One region of the Cohnella suwonensis genome, then DNA from elsewhere that is predicted to be linked to it. Evidence: riboswitches for the same ligand, from Rfam matches in the RefSeq annotation. Region 1 holds a riboswitch; the other holds the start of a gene.
The links. Region 1 has a riboswitch for cyclic di-AMP ahead of ACFPPD_RS12520 (3D domain-containing protein). Riboswitches for the same ligand answer to the same signal wherever they lie in the genome.

Region 1 (7,301 bases):
ATCGCGTTGAAGAGGCGAATTTCGCTCAAGGAACGGTTGGTGCTTCAAGAATCGTTTAACCAATCGAGCATAGAAGGCATTATCCGGCTCGTCCGCAAGGTGATTCTCTACGCGCTGTCGATCGAACTCGCCGGGGCAGTCTTGTTCACGATCCGGTTCACGTTCGATATGCCGTTCGGGAAGGCGTTGTACCGGGGCGTGTTCCATGCGGTGTCCTTCTTCAATAACGCCGGCTTCGATGTGATGGGAGATTACCGCAGCTTGGTCGATTACGTCGGCGATCCGTTCGTCAACATCGTGACGATGCTGCTCATCATTCTCGGCGGTCTCGGCTTCGTCGTGCTTGCCGATCTCGTCGACATTCGCAATCCGAAGCGGAAGCTGTCGCTTCATTCGAAAGTCGTCCTGAGCATGAGCGGCATTCTCATTCTGGCGGGCGCGATTCTGATCTTCGTGTTCGAGTATACGAATTCGACAATGGCGCAACTGAATTTCGGGGAGAAAATATTGGCGGCGTTCACGCAGTCCGTTTCCCCGAGAACCGCCGGCGTGAACACGATCGATCTCGGGGCGATGAGGCAAGCAACCCAGTTCTTCATGATCATCCTCATGTTCATCGGCGCGTCTCCGGGATCGACGGGTGGTGGCATCAAGACGACGACGTTCACGGCGCTGATCGGCGCGGTCGTTGCGATGGTGCGCGGCAAGGAAGACGTCGTGTTTTTCAAATACCGGCTTGCCCAAGAAAGGGTGTACAAAGCGCTGACGGTCACGATGTTCGCCTTCGGCCTCGTCATTCTGGCGACGATGATCTTATCGACGACGGAAGATCAACTATTTCTGAAAATTTTGTTCGAGGTCACGTCGGCTTTCGGCACGGTCGGGCTATCGCTCGGGATCACGCCCCAACTGACGCTCGCGGGAAAAATCATCATCATTATCATGATGTTCATCGGCCGGCTCGGACCGCTCACGTTGACTTACGCGCTCGGACCTAGACAAGGACGTCAGCTTTATCGTCACGCGGAAGGCAAAATCATAATCGGATAAGGAAGTTGACGTCATGAAATTGAACCAATTCGTCATTATCGGGCTTGGCCGGTTCGGCTCCAGCCTCGGTCGCGAGCTTATTAATCTGGGGTATGAAGTGCTCGGCGTGGACCGGGACGAAGAAAAAGTGCAGGAGATGTCGAACGTGCTGACGCACGCGATCGTCGCGGATGCCACCGAGGAGGAAGTGTTGAGATCGGTCGGCGCCCGCAACTTCGATTGCGGCGTCGTCGCGATCGGCGACGATATCCAGGCGAGCATTCTCGCGACGATTCTCTTGAAAGACCTCGGGGTCAAGAAGGTCGTCGCGAAGGCGGTATCCGATCTGCACGGCCGCGTGCTGGAGCGGGTCGGCGTCGATCGGATCATCTATCCCGAAAGAGACATGGGCGTGCGCGTCGCTCATCAGCTCGTCTCTCCGAATCTGCTCGATTATATCGAGCTTTCCAAGCAATATACGATCGCCGAGCTTCAGGTGCCGAGCTGTCTATCGGGCAAATCGCTCGACGACGTGAATCCGAGAGGGCGCTTCGGCTGCAGCATCGTCGCGATCAACAAGCCGAAGGGCATCATCATCGCTCCGGTCGCCAAGGACGTCTTGTCGACGGACGACGTCATGGTCGTCATCGGGACGAACGATCAGATCGAACAATTCCAAGAGTCCATCGGGCAATAGGAGAATCCGCTTAATGGAAACCGAAGTCGCGCAAACCGTCCACCATCTGCTATTGTTGTTCCTGCTCGTCTTCGCCGCGGGAATTCTGACGGGAAGGCTCGCGTCATGGATTAAAGTTCCCGACGTCGTGCTGTTCATCGGGGCGGGCATGATCTTGGGGCAAGGCTTGCACTGGATCTCCGAAGAGAGCTCGTCGCTGACGAACCAGCTCGTCCTATCGGCGGGATCCGCGCTGATCTTATTCGACGGCGGAAGGAACATCCGCTGGCACGGCTTAAAGCAAGTGCTCGTCTCCGTCACGCTGCTCAGCACCGTCGGCGTCGTCGTCACTGCCGGCATCGTCGGGCTCGTCGCCCATGAGGCGTTCGGATTGGATTGGATGACTTCGCTCTTGATCGGAGCGGTCATCTCGTCGACCGATCCGGCGACGATCATTCCCGTGTTTCGCCAAGTGACGGTCAAGCTGAGACTGAGGGAAACGGTTGAGAGCGAATCGGCTTTTAACGACGCGACGGGCTCCATTCTGACGTTCGCTTTGCTGGCCGCGATTGTGTCCGGAAGCTCGCCGAACGTCGGCGGCGTATCGCTCGACTTCGTCAAGACGGCGGTCGGCGGACTCGCGGTCGGATTCGCGATATCGGCCGCGATCGTTTTTCTCGTCGGTCACGCCAAATGGGGCTGGTTCCGCGATTACGCGGCGCTGTCGATGCTCTCCGTCGCGATTGCCGCCTACTTGGCGGGCGAATTGCTGCACGTGAGCGGTCTGATGGCGACATTCACGGCGGGTCTCGTATGGGGCAATGCCCGTCTGCTCGGCGTCTCGATCGACGACAAGCTGGAGGAAATGGGGCACGTGGCGGACAACGCCTCCGTTATGATGCGGATGTTCATTTTTATTTTGTTGGGCAGCCAAGTGAATTTCTCGTTGCTCGGACAGTATTTCTGGCCGGCGCTGGCGGTCGTCGCCGCGCTTGTCTTCATCGCCAGGCCGCTTACGGTGTTCTCGTCCGCATGGCCCGACCGCAGAACCCGATGGACGGGGAAAGAACTGCTGTTCATGTGCTGGGTCAGGGAGACGGGAGTCATTCCCGCGGCGCTGTCGGGCATGATCGTCGCGAGCGGTATCGCCCATGCGGATAAAGTGTCGGCGGTCGTTCTCATGGCGGTCGTATTCACGATACTCGTGCAGGCGAGCACGACGGCTTGGTTGGCGAGAAAATTGGGATTAGAGGAAAAACGTTCATCGTCGGGCGCATGAAAAATCCGCTTTTCGTTCACGATATAGTCGAGACGAGAAGCCGGGAGGAAACGGACGATGACGATGGCGCGACTAATAAAAGCGGTGATGGCGCTGATCGGCTCCGTCACCCTTTTCGTTTTCTGGGAGAACGGTCCCGATATCGCGCTCGCCAAGCCTTCCGGCATGAGATGGTCGGATATGGAGAAGAAGTACGAAGGAGCCTTCGTCTTATCCGCGCACGGGGATACGCGCAAAGTCGCCCTGACGTTCGACGACGTACCCGATCCGCGATTCACGCCGCAAGTACTTGACGTGTTAAGAAGAAAGAAAGTGACGGCGACGTTTTTCGTCGTCGGTACGCGCGCGAAGAAACATCCGGACATCGTCTCGCGCATCCGGAAGGAAGGCCACGATATCGGCAACCATTCGTATAGCCATCCCGACTTCTCCAAGCTGCCGCTCGCGAAGGTGCAAGATCAAATCGGGCGGGCGGAAGCGATCATCGACGGCATCGTCGGCTTCAAGCCGAGATTGGTTCGGCCGCCTTACGGAGAAATCACGGAGACGCAGCTCAGATGGGCGAAGCAACAAGGTTATACGGTCGTCAATTGGAACGTCGATTCTTCCGATTGGCGTCAGCTCAGCGCGAAGCAGATACTGCGCAACGTGACGCGTTCCGTCCGGCCCGGAGCCGTCGTGCTCATGCACGCGGGAGGCGGGGAAGGGCAAAATCTTAGCGGTACGGTACAGGCGCTTCCGGCATTGATCGATTGGCTTCGGCTTCACCGTTACGAACCGGTATCCTTATCGGAGCTGCTAGGCGTGAAGGAGTATAAATCATAAACGCAAGCGAAAACGCCTTCGGCGTTCAAAAAGGACCGGTTCGCTTCGCGTTCGTCGCGCGGCGTCCGGCCCTCTTCGTGTCGTTCCGTTATTTCAAAATGTAAACTTTAACGCTCTGGTAACCGAATCCGGATACGAATTGGCGGGTTCCCGGGACGAAGATGTCGATTCGGTTGCCCTTGATCGCGCTGCCCTTATCGGTAGCCGTGGCGATCAATCCGCCGTCCGGCAAGCCGGAAAAGTCGTATCCGGTCACGTATACGCGCGTGCCGAGCGGAATGACGTTCGGGTCGACGGCGATCGTGCCGAGCTTAAGCGGTTTGCCGAAGTAATCGACGGGACCCCAGCCATTCTCTTCGGCGGAATCGGAATAGGCCGTTGCTTTGATGTCCAGAACTTTGGAGAAGCCGAGCGATTGCCCGGCGGTCGTCGTGACCGATTGCGCGGTCACCGCGTTCGGCGAGGCTTTCGAAGCGGCGGTTATGCCGTTGTTCGGGATGACCAGCTTCAATCCCGCGTAAATGTTGAGCGGATCGATGTTCGGATTGACGTTCATCAATTTCTGAAGCGGAACGTTCAATTGCTTGGACAGCTTCCAGAACGTATCGCCTTCCTTGGCCGTGTACGGAGCGGTGGCCGCGTGGGCCGTCAACGACGGAAGCGCCAGGGCGGCGCCGAGTACTAGCGCGCTCGCGCGCGTTCCGAGCTTTTTCCAACTGTGCGTCATCTGAGATGTCCTCCTGATAATCGGCCGGCGAGGTTAGCTGTCGGGTTCGGACCGGGAGATCGGCCCTGCGCATCGCTGCGGTTCACCCCAAGTACATGGCGGATATGCATCCTGCACATACTTTCGATATTGTCCCCCGCACCGTAAGGTTTAGGCCGTGATTATGCCATGCCTTGGTATTCCCCTTTAATAAGGTTGTTCAAAAAGTCCGATTTTGATCACGAAGCGACCAGGAAGATTATTCGACATCGAATCTTGAAAACCGGACTTTTTGAACTTGTACTTAAGCGGGAAACAAAGCCAAGCGGCATATGTAAAAGGCTACCACAACGGGTATGCCCGATAAACCGGTAACTATAGGAAACGGCTCGCGCCAGGGTACGGCGACGGTCGGGTTACTCGATTCCGGGTCCGGTCCTGCGCGCGAAATAAGCGGTCGTCTCTTCGATCAGGTACCGGGTGGAAGGCGCGAGCCACGCGGGATCGCCGTGGATGAGGGACGTCGTCCGATTCGTTTCCTCGAGTTCTCTGATGCGGACCAGGTACAGATCGTTATCCGCCAAAACTTGCTCGCGCAAATACGACTTCGGCAGCAACGTTCCCGCCCGGCAAGCGGACAGCAGGCGGATGATCGCTTCGAACGAGTCGATCTCCATCCGGACGTCCGGTTTCAGCTTGTAGGTTCTGAACAGCTCGTCGGTCAGCGTGCGATACCAGGTGCCCGGGGCGAACAAAATCATCGGTAAACCGTTCAGATCGGTCATCTCCAGATGCGTTCTTTCCAATAGAATGTGTTTTCTGGGGAGGACAAGGATAAGATGATCGTCAAACAAGGGTAAACTGGTAATGCCTGGGTCGTCGACGACCGAAGAGGCGACGATGCCGAAATCGACTTTGCGTTCTTTGACTAGCGTCGCGATTTCGTGGGATTTGCCGGTAACCGCTTTGATTTCCAAGTTAGGATGTTTGCCGGTCATGGCCGTAATCAGCTCGGGAAGCGTCGTCTGAAGCGTCGTCAGGCTCGCTCCGATCGTCGCAACGGGAGCTTCCGTAGACTTGAAGGCGTTCAGCTTCTGCAAGTAGTCGCCGTGGAACCGTCGGAGATCCAACGCGAACTCGTACGTAAGCTTGCCCGCGGGCGTCAGCTCGAGCCTTTTCCCGATGCGGCGGAACAGATCGACTTCCAGCTCGGCTTCTAGCCGGGATAACCGGCGGGATAGCGCGGGCTGGGATAAATTCAGGCGGTCGGCGGCTTTGTTCAGGCTTCTCTGCTCCACGATCGCGGCGAACAAACGCATGTCTTCCAGCATGTTTCACAGCTCCTCTTATGCGCGTAGGTTATAAGGTTTAATATTAAATAAGCAGTTCCATTATAAGCGAAAATAGAGTAACCTTAATAGCGGTGACAAAATGGTGACGCTTGGAAATTCGTCGTCATCGTTGTCGAAGCACGGATGCGAAAGGAGAACGAACACACACATGGCAGGTAATTCCTACTTACCGAGAAAGCTTCACTCTTTGCTCGGCGTCATTCCGCTCGGGCTGTTCATCGTCGAGCACGCGCTGACCAACTACTCCGCGTTCGAAGGAGGACAGGAGGGCTTCTCGGACAGCATCGACTTGTTGAACAGTATCCCGCTCGTCTTCTGGATGGAATTGTTCGTCATTTGGCTGCCGATTCTGTTCCATGGCGTATACGGCTTGTACATCGCCTACCAATCGAATCTTAACACGGGTCGATTCAGCTATGGGCGCAACTGGGCGTTCACGTGGCAGCGGATTACCGGGGTCATCACGTTTATTTTCGTGGCCTGGCATTTCTACGAGACGCGATTCCAAATTACGCTCGGCAACGTTCGGCACGAGGATCTCGGCCAGCATATGAACGATATTCTGAGCAATCCCGTCGCCTTAACGGCATACGTCATCGGCGTCGTGGCGGCGATGTTCCACTTCGCCAACGGCTTGTGGGCGTTCCTCGTCAGCTGGGGCATTACGGTAGGCCCTCGCGCTCAGAAGGTATCTTCTAATATTTGCATGGTCATATTCGTGATTATGTCCGCGTTGTTCCTGCTGTCCCTCGTGGCGTTCCGCGGCGACGAATTCTCTTCGGACGCGGCGGCGTTGATCGGTTTCGCGACGCAAGGATAAGCATGAATCGCTCGATACAAACGGGTTTCGCTCCCCATCGGAACGAAGCCGTTTACTTGGGAGGAAAACATAGATGGCTACTCAAAAAGTAATCGTCGTCGGCGGCGGTCTCGCCGGACTGATGGCGACGATCAAAGCGGCCGAAGCGGGCGTGCGGGTCGACCTGTTCTCGCTCGTGCCGGTGAAACGTTCCCACTCCGTGTGCGCGCAAGGCGGCATTAACGGGGCGGTCAACACGAAGGGCGAGGGCGACTCCCCTTGGGAACACTTCGACGACACGGTATACGGGGGAGACTTCCTCGCGAACCAGCCGCCGGTCAAGGCGATGTGCGAAGCGGCGCCCGGCATCATTCACTTGATGGACCGGATGGGCGTCATGTTCAGCCGCACGCCGGAAGGCTTGCTTGATTTCCGCCGTTTCGGCGGCACGCAATACCACCGCACGGCTTTCGCCGGCGCGACGACGGGCCAACAGCTGCTGTACGCGCTGGACGAGCAAGTTCGCCGCTGGGAAGTGGCAGGGCTCGTTCAGAAGTTCGAGCATTGGGAATTCACGGGAGCCGTCCTCGACGACGACGGCGTATGCCGCGGCATCTCGGCGCAAGACCTGCGCA
Region 2 (7,301 bases), on a different contig from region 1:
CTTTTTTGACGAGCGAGATAAAGTTGTTGACGGTGTTCGGCGCGACTTTCGGATACAGCTCGACTTTGATCGTCTTGCCGCTGTCCATCTCGATCGTTACGATCGGGTTATCGCCGCTAGTGTCTACTCCGTTCATCGGGGAAGCCTCCTGTGTGGCGGCGGCATTGCCGCCTTCGTTGGATTTGTTGTTGCCTCCGCAACCGGTCGCGACGAGCAAAAGCGCGACGAGCGCGAGAAGCGTAAGGGTCAAGCGATAACGCGAAGTGCTCATTACAAGTCCCCCTTGTCCTCTCTATGTCCCTTCGTATCATATCATAGCGGAGAAGGCGGAATCCAGAAATGGGAAGGGGCTAGCGGGGTAATCGCTTGCGACTATGGGATGTGCGCATTTGGGCTATTGCGATATTTTCGAAAACGGAAGAGATAGAGAGCTGGAAGGAGCATTGTAAAGATCGTCGATCTTGTAAGCGGTACAATTGCGTCGCGAGGCGAAAAGCGGCGAAATAGCACATGCTGGTATTCCTTTACAACGGATGGCGGCAGGCGTAATATTCGATTCAGTTATTCGTGAGTGAATAAGATTCTCCTTATTCCATTCCGAATAACCTTCGCAAAGCTTCTCTATCGTCAGAGGACGTCGGAGGCGTGTTTGCTTGGCCAATTGGATATTGTTCCATTCGTAATCGCTGAGTTTCCGTGAATATACGGAAAACGGGGGAACCATCGATGGCGGACGACCGGTGTGAGAGCCGGGAATCCGCCGTCCGGGGTGAATCCCGGCGCCGCCGCACCAAGGATGCGGCCCGCCGGGTAGGGCGACTCTCACCGCCCGAATCCGACAGCTAACCTCGTAAGCGTAGAGCGTGCAACCGGTCTTTCTTTTCGGGATCGGCATGCCGCCATGGAGAGAGGATGATGAACTTGTGACCGTAACGGCCGCAGGGGAATCGCGATTCAAGCGGGCAAGCGCCCAGATGCGCTTAGCTTCTATCGAATCGTCCTCTGCGGTTTTTCTGTTATTCAGTATGGATTCGTTTCACGCTTATCCATTTCCGAATAACCTACGCAAAGCTACTTCGGCGTCATGGGACGCTGAAGGCGTGTTTGCTCGTATGCATACGATTCGCTGAATTCCCGGAATAACCGGGAAGCGGGGGAACCAACGGATTGCGCCGACCGCGCGTCCATGGGGTGAATCCCGGAGCCGTTCGCGGCTTCGGGTAGGGCGACTCTCACGCCCGAATCCGGCAGCTAACCTCGCAAGCGTTCCGAGAGAGGCAACTTATCGTGACGGCACGGTTATATTTCGCCATGCCCGAAGCCGCGAGAAGAGTCCCTCTTCCCGCGGCTTTTTTCGTTGCTTCCTCCGGGTACGAAGACAGGAGGAGTAGAAAGATGGGTGACCGGGATATCGTCTTGGTATCTGCCCCGAACGTAGCCGGCGAGCGATTCATGAAAATGCTGAAGCATAAACGGATCCCTTTCGCGGCCATCGTCAACAACGCGTCCGAATACGAGAGAATCATGGCGCTCGGCGCGGAGCGCGTTATCGTCGTCAATACGACGAAGGAAGACTCCTGGATGATTCCGGAGGTGCCGGTCGGCAAAGTGTATTTGTTCGAGAAAAGCCTGACCCTCTGTTGCAGGTACGCGCAGATCTGCCGCAGCTGGACGTCCAAGCCGATCTACGTCGTTACGGGGAGCCACAATCCGAGGCACGTCTACAAAGGACTGGGCGTCAACTACGTCATTCATAGTAACGCTCGGGACTACGCATTTCTCATTACCGATGACCTGATCGTCAAATCGTAAGGAGGCTATTCCATGCTTGATCTGTATATGGTGTTGCTATTGGCGGGAACCTTTGCGTTGTTCTACGGATTTTTGGCTTGGTGCAGCCGGATCGCCGACGGATCGGGGGGGGATCGCCAATGATCGTCGTATCGATTTTCACGGCAGTCGTCTTTATCTATTTAATATACGCTTTGGTAAATCCGGAGAAGTTCTAGAGGAGGAAGGGCTATGGGCCTGTTGCAAATCGTCATCGTTCTGGCGGTGCTCGCGCTGCTGGTGAAACCGGTCGGGAGTTACGTCTATCACGTATTCTCCAACGAACCTAACCGGCTGGACCGTATTTTCGGACCGTTCGAAAGACTCATCTATTGGCTGATCGGACTGAAGAACAGAAGCGGGATGACGTGGAAAAAATACGCGCTGAGCTTCCTGCTGACGAATATCGTGCTCGTGGCGGTCGGTTACCTGGTCCTGCGATTGCAAAAATACTTGCCGTTCAACCCGAGCGGCATCGACAACATGGAGCAGACGCTTTCTTTTAATACGATCATTAGCTTCATCACGAATACGAACTTGCAGCATTACAGCGGGGAGTCGGGCCTGTCCTACTTCACCCAGATGGCCGTCATTATCATGATGATGTTCACGTCGGCGGCCACGGGTTTCTCGGTGGCGATCGCGTTCGTGCGGGGCATCACGAGCAAGGGCGAGACGATCGGGAACTTCTTCGAGGATTTCGTGAAATCGCACACCCGGATTTTCTTGCCGTCGGCCGTCTTGGTGACGCTGCTGCTCGTGGCGCTTCAAGTGCCCCAGACGCTAGACCCGACGCTGACGGTAACGACGTTAAGCGGGGCCGTGCAAAATATCGCGATCGGTCCGGTCGCGGCGCTTGAATCGATCAAACATCTGGGGACGAACGGCGGAGGTTTCTTCGGCGTCAACTCGGCGCATCCGTTCGAGAACCCGAGCCCGCTGACGAACGTCGTCGAGATTTTGTCCATGTGGACGTTACCTGCCGCCCTTCCTTACGTATACGGCCGCTTCGCGAAGAACCGCAAGCAAGGCTGGGTCGTGTTCGGCGCGATGATGACGTTGTTCCTGGCGTTCCTTGCGCTCATCTACTTCTCTGAGCTGCGCGGCAATCCCGCGATCAACGCGATGGGAATCGATTCCTCGCAAGGCAGCATGGAAGGGAAGGAAGTTCGTTTCGGCATTCCGCAGTCCGCGTTGTTCACCGCAGTCACGACCGCGGCGACGACGGGGACGGTCAACAACATGCACGACACGCTCACTCCTCTCGGCGGCCTCGGCGCGCTAGGCGAGATGATGCTCAACGTCGTGTTCGGCGGCAAGGGCGTCGGGCTGATCAATATGCTGATGTACGCGATGTTGGGCGTCTTCCTATGCGGTCTAATGGTCGGCCGCACGCCGGAATTCCTCGGCCGCAAAATCGAACCGAGGGAAATGAAATTGATCGCGGTGGCGATTCTCGCCCACCCGTTCATCATCCTGGCGCCGACCGCGATCGCGTTCCTGACCGATCTGGGGCAAGGCTCCATTACGAACCCGGGCGCCCACGGCATTACGCAGGTGCTATACGAATATACGTCGTCCGCGGCCAATAACGGCTCCGGCTTCGAAGGCTTGGCCGACAACACGCCGTTCTGGAACATTACGACGGGACTCGTTATGCTGCTCGGCCGATACGTCTCGATGATCGCCATGCTGGCGGTCGCCGGATCGCTCGTCCGCAAGCAATGGGTACCGGAGACGGTCGGCACGTTCCGGACGGATAACAAGCTCTTTTACGGCATTCTGATCGGGACGGTATTGATCATCGGGGCGTTGACCTTCCTGCCGGCCATCGTGCTCGGACCGATCGCGGAACATTTGAAACTAGGCTAATGATGAGGTGAACGTGCATGAACGCCAATCGCAAATCGATGCTGACGGCCGCGATCGTGAATCGCGCGGTCAGGGATAGCTTCATTAAATTAAACCCGAAGAGCATGATGAGAAATCCGGTCATGTTCGTCGTCGAAGTCGGGACGGTCGTCGTGCTGCTGATGACGTTGCTCCCCGGGTATTTCGCGGCGAAAGACGATATCGGATTTAACCTGACTGTCTTTTTCATTCTCCTAGTCACGATCTTGTTCGCGAACTTCGCGGAGGCGCTGGCCGAAGGGCGGGGCAAAGCGCAAGCCGATTCGCTCAAGAACGCCAAGAAGGAGATTCAGGCGAGAAAACGCGTCGGCGCCCAGAGCGTCGTTATCGTGGCTTCGACCGAATTGCGCAAGGGCGACATCGTCGTCGTGGAGCAAGGCGAGATGATTCCGGGAGACGGAGAAGTCATCGAAGGCTTGGCTTCCGTCGACGAATCGGCCATTACGGGCGAATCCGCGCCGGTCATCAAGGAAGCGGGCGGAGACTTCAGCTCCGTTACCGGCGGTACCCGCGTCGTTAGCGATCGGATCGTCGTTCGCATCGCGAGCGATCCGGGGGAGTCGTTCATCGACCGGATGATCTCGCTCGTCGAAGGCGCCAAACGTCAGAAAACGCCGAACGAGCTCGCGCTCAATACGCTTCTCACGAGCTTGACGCTCATATTCCTTATCGTCGTCGTCACGCTGGGACCGATCGCGGGTTACTTGGATATCGAATTGCAAGTGCCCGTGCTGATCGCCTTATTGGTCTGCTTGATCCCGACGACGATCGGCGGGCTGTTGTCCGCGATCGGCATCGCCGGGATGGACCGGGTTACCCAATTCAACGTGCTGGCGATGTCCGGCAAAGCGGTCGAAGCGGCGGGAGACATCAATACGATGATCTTGGATAAGACCGGCACGATCACGTACGGAAACCGGATGGCGAGCGAGTTCGTTCCGGTTGGCCGGGAGAGCGTCGGGGAGCTGGCCGCTTTGGCGGCGATCGGCTCCGTGAGGGACGAGACGCCGGAAGGGCGCTCGGTAGTGGAGTTGGCGAAGAAGCTGGGGCTCGCTTATGACGAAGCGATCGCCGCGGGCGGCGAATTCATCGAATTCAAAGCGGAAACCCGCATGAGCGGCGTCGATCTGACAGACGGGCGCCAAGTGCGCAAAGGCGCCGTGGACGCCGTGAAGAAGTGGGTGGCGGCGCAAGGCGGGACGATTCCGGCCGACTTGGACGCCGGCAGCGACTCCATCGCCCGGGAAGGCGGCACGCCGCTGGCGGTCGCCGTCGATAACCGGATTTACGGGCTGATTTATTTGAAGGATACGGTAAAGCCCGGAATGCGGGAAAGATTCGATCAATTGCGCAAGATGGGCATTAAGACGATCATGTGTACCGGCGACAACCCGTTGACCGCGGCCACGATCGCCCGGGAAGCGGGCGTCGACGACTTCGTCGCGGAGAGCAAGCCGGAAGACAAGATCGCGCTCATTCGGCGCGAGCAGGCGGAAGGAAAGCTCGTCGCCATGACCGGCGACGGCACGAACGATGCGCCGGCGCTCGCCCAAGCGGATGTGGGCCTCGCGATGAACAGCGGCACGGTCGCCGCCAAGGAAGCGGCGAACATGGTGGATCTCGATTCAGACCCGTCGAAGATCATCGAAGTCGTATCCATCGGCAAGCAATTGCTGATGACCCGCGGCGCCTTGACGACGTTCAGCATCGCGAACGACATCGCCAAATATTTCGCGATTATCCCCGCCATGTTCATTCTGGCGATTCCGGAGATGAGCGTCCTTAACGTCATGGGACTGGGCTCCCCGAGGTCGGCGATCTTATCGGCTTTAATCTTTAACGCCGTTATTATTCCGCTCCTGATCCCGCTCGCGATGAAAGGCGTGGCCTACAAGGCGATGAGCGCGTCGAAGCTGCTCGGCCGCAATATCGTCATTTACGGCCTCGGCGGCGTTATCGTGCCGTTCATCGGGATCAAGCTGATCGATCTGATCGTGCATTTGTGGGTGTAAGAGCGCACGCGGGATGCAAAAACGCAGTCGGCTTTTACTATATAGGTTGAACCAAAGATTACCTGGTGTTGGAACAGCTTAACGTTATGGGATCACCCTATTGTGATTGTTATCTTCGCTTTCAAGAAAATAGAGCTTTGCTATAACGCTAATTTCTCCTCTATGGCCTGAATTAGCTCCATAATCGGGATTTAACGTTACTGCATCATCTTATTTTCCGTCAATAACCGAAATCAGCGTGAATAGCGTTATGCCGTAGCCTTATTTTGCTCCAGTTCCAAGATGGACTTCATGCACGATATGTCGGTTCTTAAGTTCAACTTATATTGAAGAAAGGGGAATTTTCCATGGACAGAACGGTTACGACGGCTCGCGGCGCTACGGGCACCTCCTATGCGGCGATTGCGGTGCGCGCCAGCATTGTATTCATTTTATTATGCGGAATCATCTATCCGCTCGTCTGCACGGGCTTGGCCCAAATGCTCATGCCGCGCAACGCGAACGGCAGCATCATCAAGGACGCATCCGGTCAAGCGGTCGGCTCCGAGCTGATCGGCCAGAAGTTCGACGATCCGAAGTTTTTCCAAGGCCGGGTGTCGAGCATCGATTACAACGCGGCGGGATCCGGCTCCAACAACTACGCGCCGTCGAATCCCGACATGCTGAAGCGCACGAACGATTCGATCGAAGCTTGGAAGAAGGACAATCCGGACGTGCCGATCTCGCAACTTCCGATCGACCTCGTGACGAACTCGGGCTCGGGTCTCGATCCGCATATTTCGCCGGAATCGGCCGAAGTGCAAATTCCGAGAATCGGCAAGCTGACCGGCGTGTCCGAAGAGAGGCTTCGGGAACTCGTCGATAAGCATACCGAAGGCCGGGATCTTGGCTTATTCGGGGAACCGCGCGTGAACGTGCTGCAGCTGAACCTCGATTTGCAAACTTTGTTGAAATGAGAGCGCGTCCCGCCTGCCTTCCCGGTAGGCTGGATATCTCGCGTAAGTGGGAGGGAGGCCGGGAATGGACGGTTTTCGTCGAAAGACGCCCGAAGAGCTTTTATATTCGATCGTCAAAATTCGGAACGGCCGGCTGAAGGTGTACATCGGGGCGGTCACGGGCTCGGGGAAAACGTATCACATGCTGCGGGAAGGCCAGGCTTTGAAGCGGCAAGGCATCGACGTCGTGGCGTGCGCGGTATCGACGATGCGCAGGCCGGAGACGGTAGAGCAACTGGAAGGGCTGGAGCGTATCCCGAGCCTTCATTGGACGAACGGGGAGGCGGAGAAGAAGGATCTGAACCTCGAGGCGCTGCTGGAGCGCAATCCCGAGGTCGTGCTGGTCGACGGGCTCGCGCACCGCAATCGTCCGGGCGCGAGGTTCCCTACCCGGCTAGAGGACATTCAATACCTGCTCGGCCGGGGAATCAGCGTCATCGCGACGGTAAACGTCTACGAGCTTGAAGGCGTGAAGGAGCTTGCCCTCAGGCTGACCGGCATCGAGGCGGAGGCCACGATCCCGGCCCATACGCTGGAGCTGGCGGACGAAGTT

Region 2: linked by a shared signal. The riboswitch ahead of ACFPPD_RS11205 (hypothetical protein) and the one ahead of ACFPPD_RS12520 (3D domain-containing protein) in region 1 are both predicted to bind cyclic di-AMP.

Annotation. Positions count from the first base shown of each region.
Region 1 is NZ_JBHSMH010000038.1:42,651-49,951, reverse strand. Features, by position in the region: gene ACFPPD_RS12540 (TrkH family potassium uptake protein) at 1-1,050, shown strand, start outside; gene ACFPPD_RS12535 (potassium channel family protein) at 1,064-1,726, shown strand; gene ACFPPD_RS12530 (cation:proton antiporter) at 1,740-2,984, shown strand; gene ACFPPD_RS12525 (polysaccharide deacetylase family protein) at 3,042-3,809, shown strand; gene ACFPPD_RS12520 (3D domain-containing protein) at 3,898-4,536, opposite strand; cyclic di-AMP (ydaO/yuaA leader) riboswitch at 4,542-4,703, opposite strand; gene ACFPPD_RS12515 (LysR family transcriptional regulator) at 4,932-5,846, opposite strand; gene ACFPPD_RS12510 (succinate dehydrogenase cytochrome b558 subunit) at 6,016-6,687, shown strand; gene sdhA (succinate dehydrogenase flavoprotein subunit) at 6,761-7,301, shown strand, end outside.
Region 2 is NZ_JBHSMH010000030.1:54,978-62,278, forward strand. Features, by position in the region: gene ACFPPD_RS11200 (peptidylprolyl isomerase) at 1-271, opposite strand, end outside; cyclic di-AMP (ydaO/yuaA leader) riboswitch at 675-871, shown strand; cyclic di-AMP (ydaO/yuaA leader) riboswitch at 1,115-1,282, shown strand; gene ACFPPD_RS11205 (hypothetical protein) at 1,396-1,812, shown strand; gene ACFPPD_RS11210 (potassium-transporting ATPase subunit F) at 1,932-2,009, shown strand; gene kdpA (potassium-transporting ATPase subunit KdpA) at 2,023-3,702, shown strand; gene kdpB (potassium-transporting ATPase subunit KdpB) at 3,720-5,753, shown strand; gene kdpC (potassium-transporting ATPase subunit KdpC) at 6,101-6,709, shown strand; gene ACFPPD_RS11230 (histidine kinase) at 6,774-7,301, shown strand, end outside.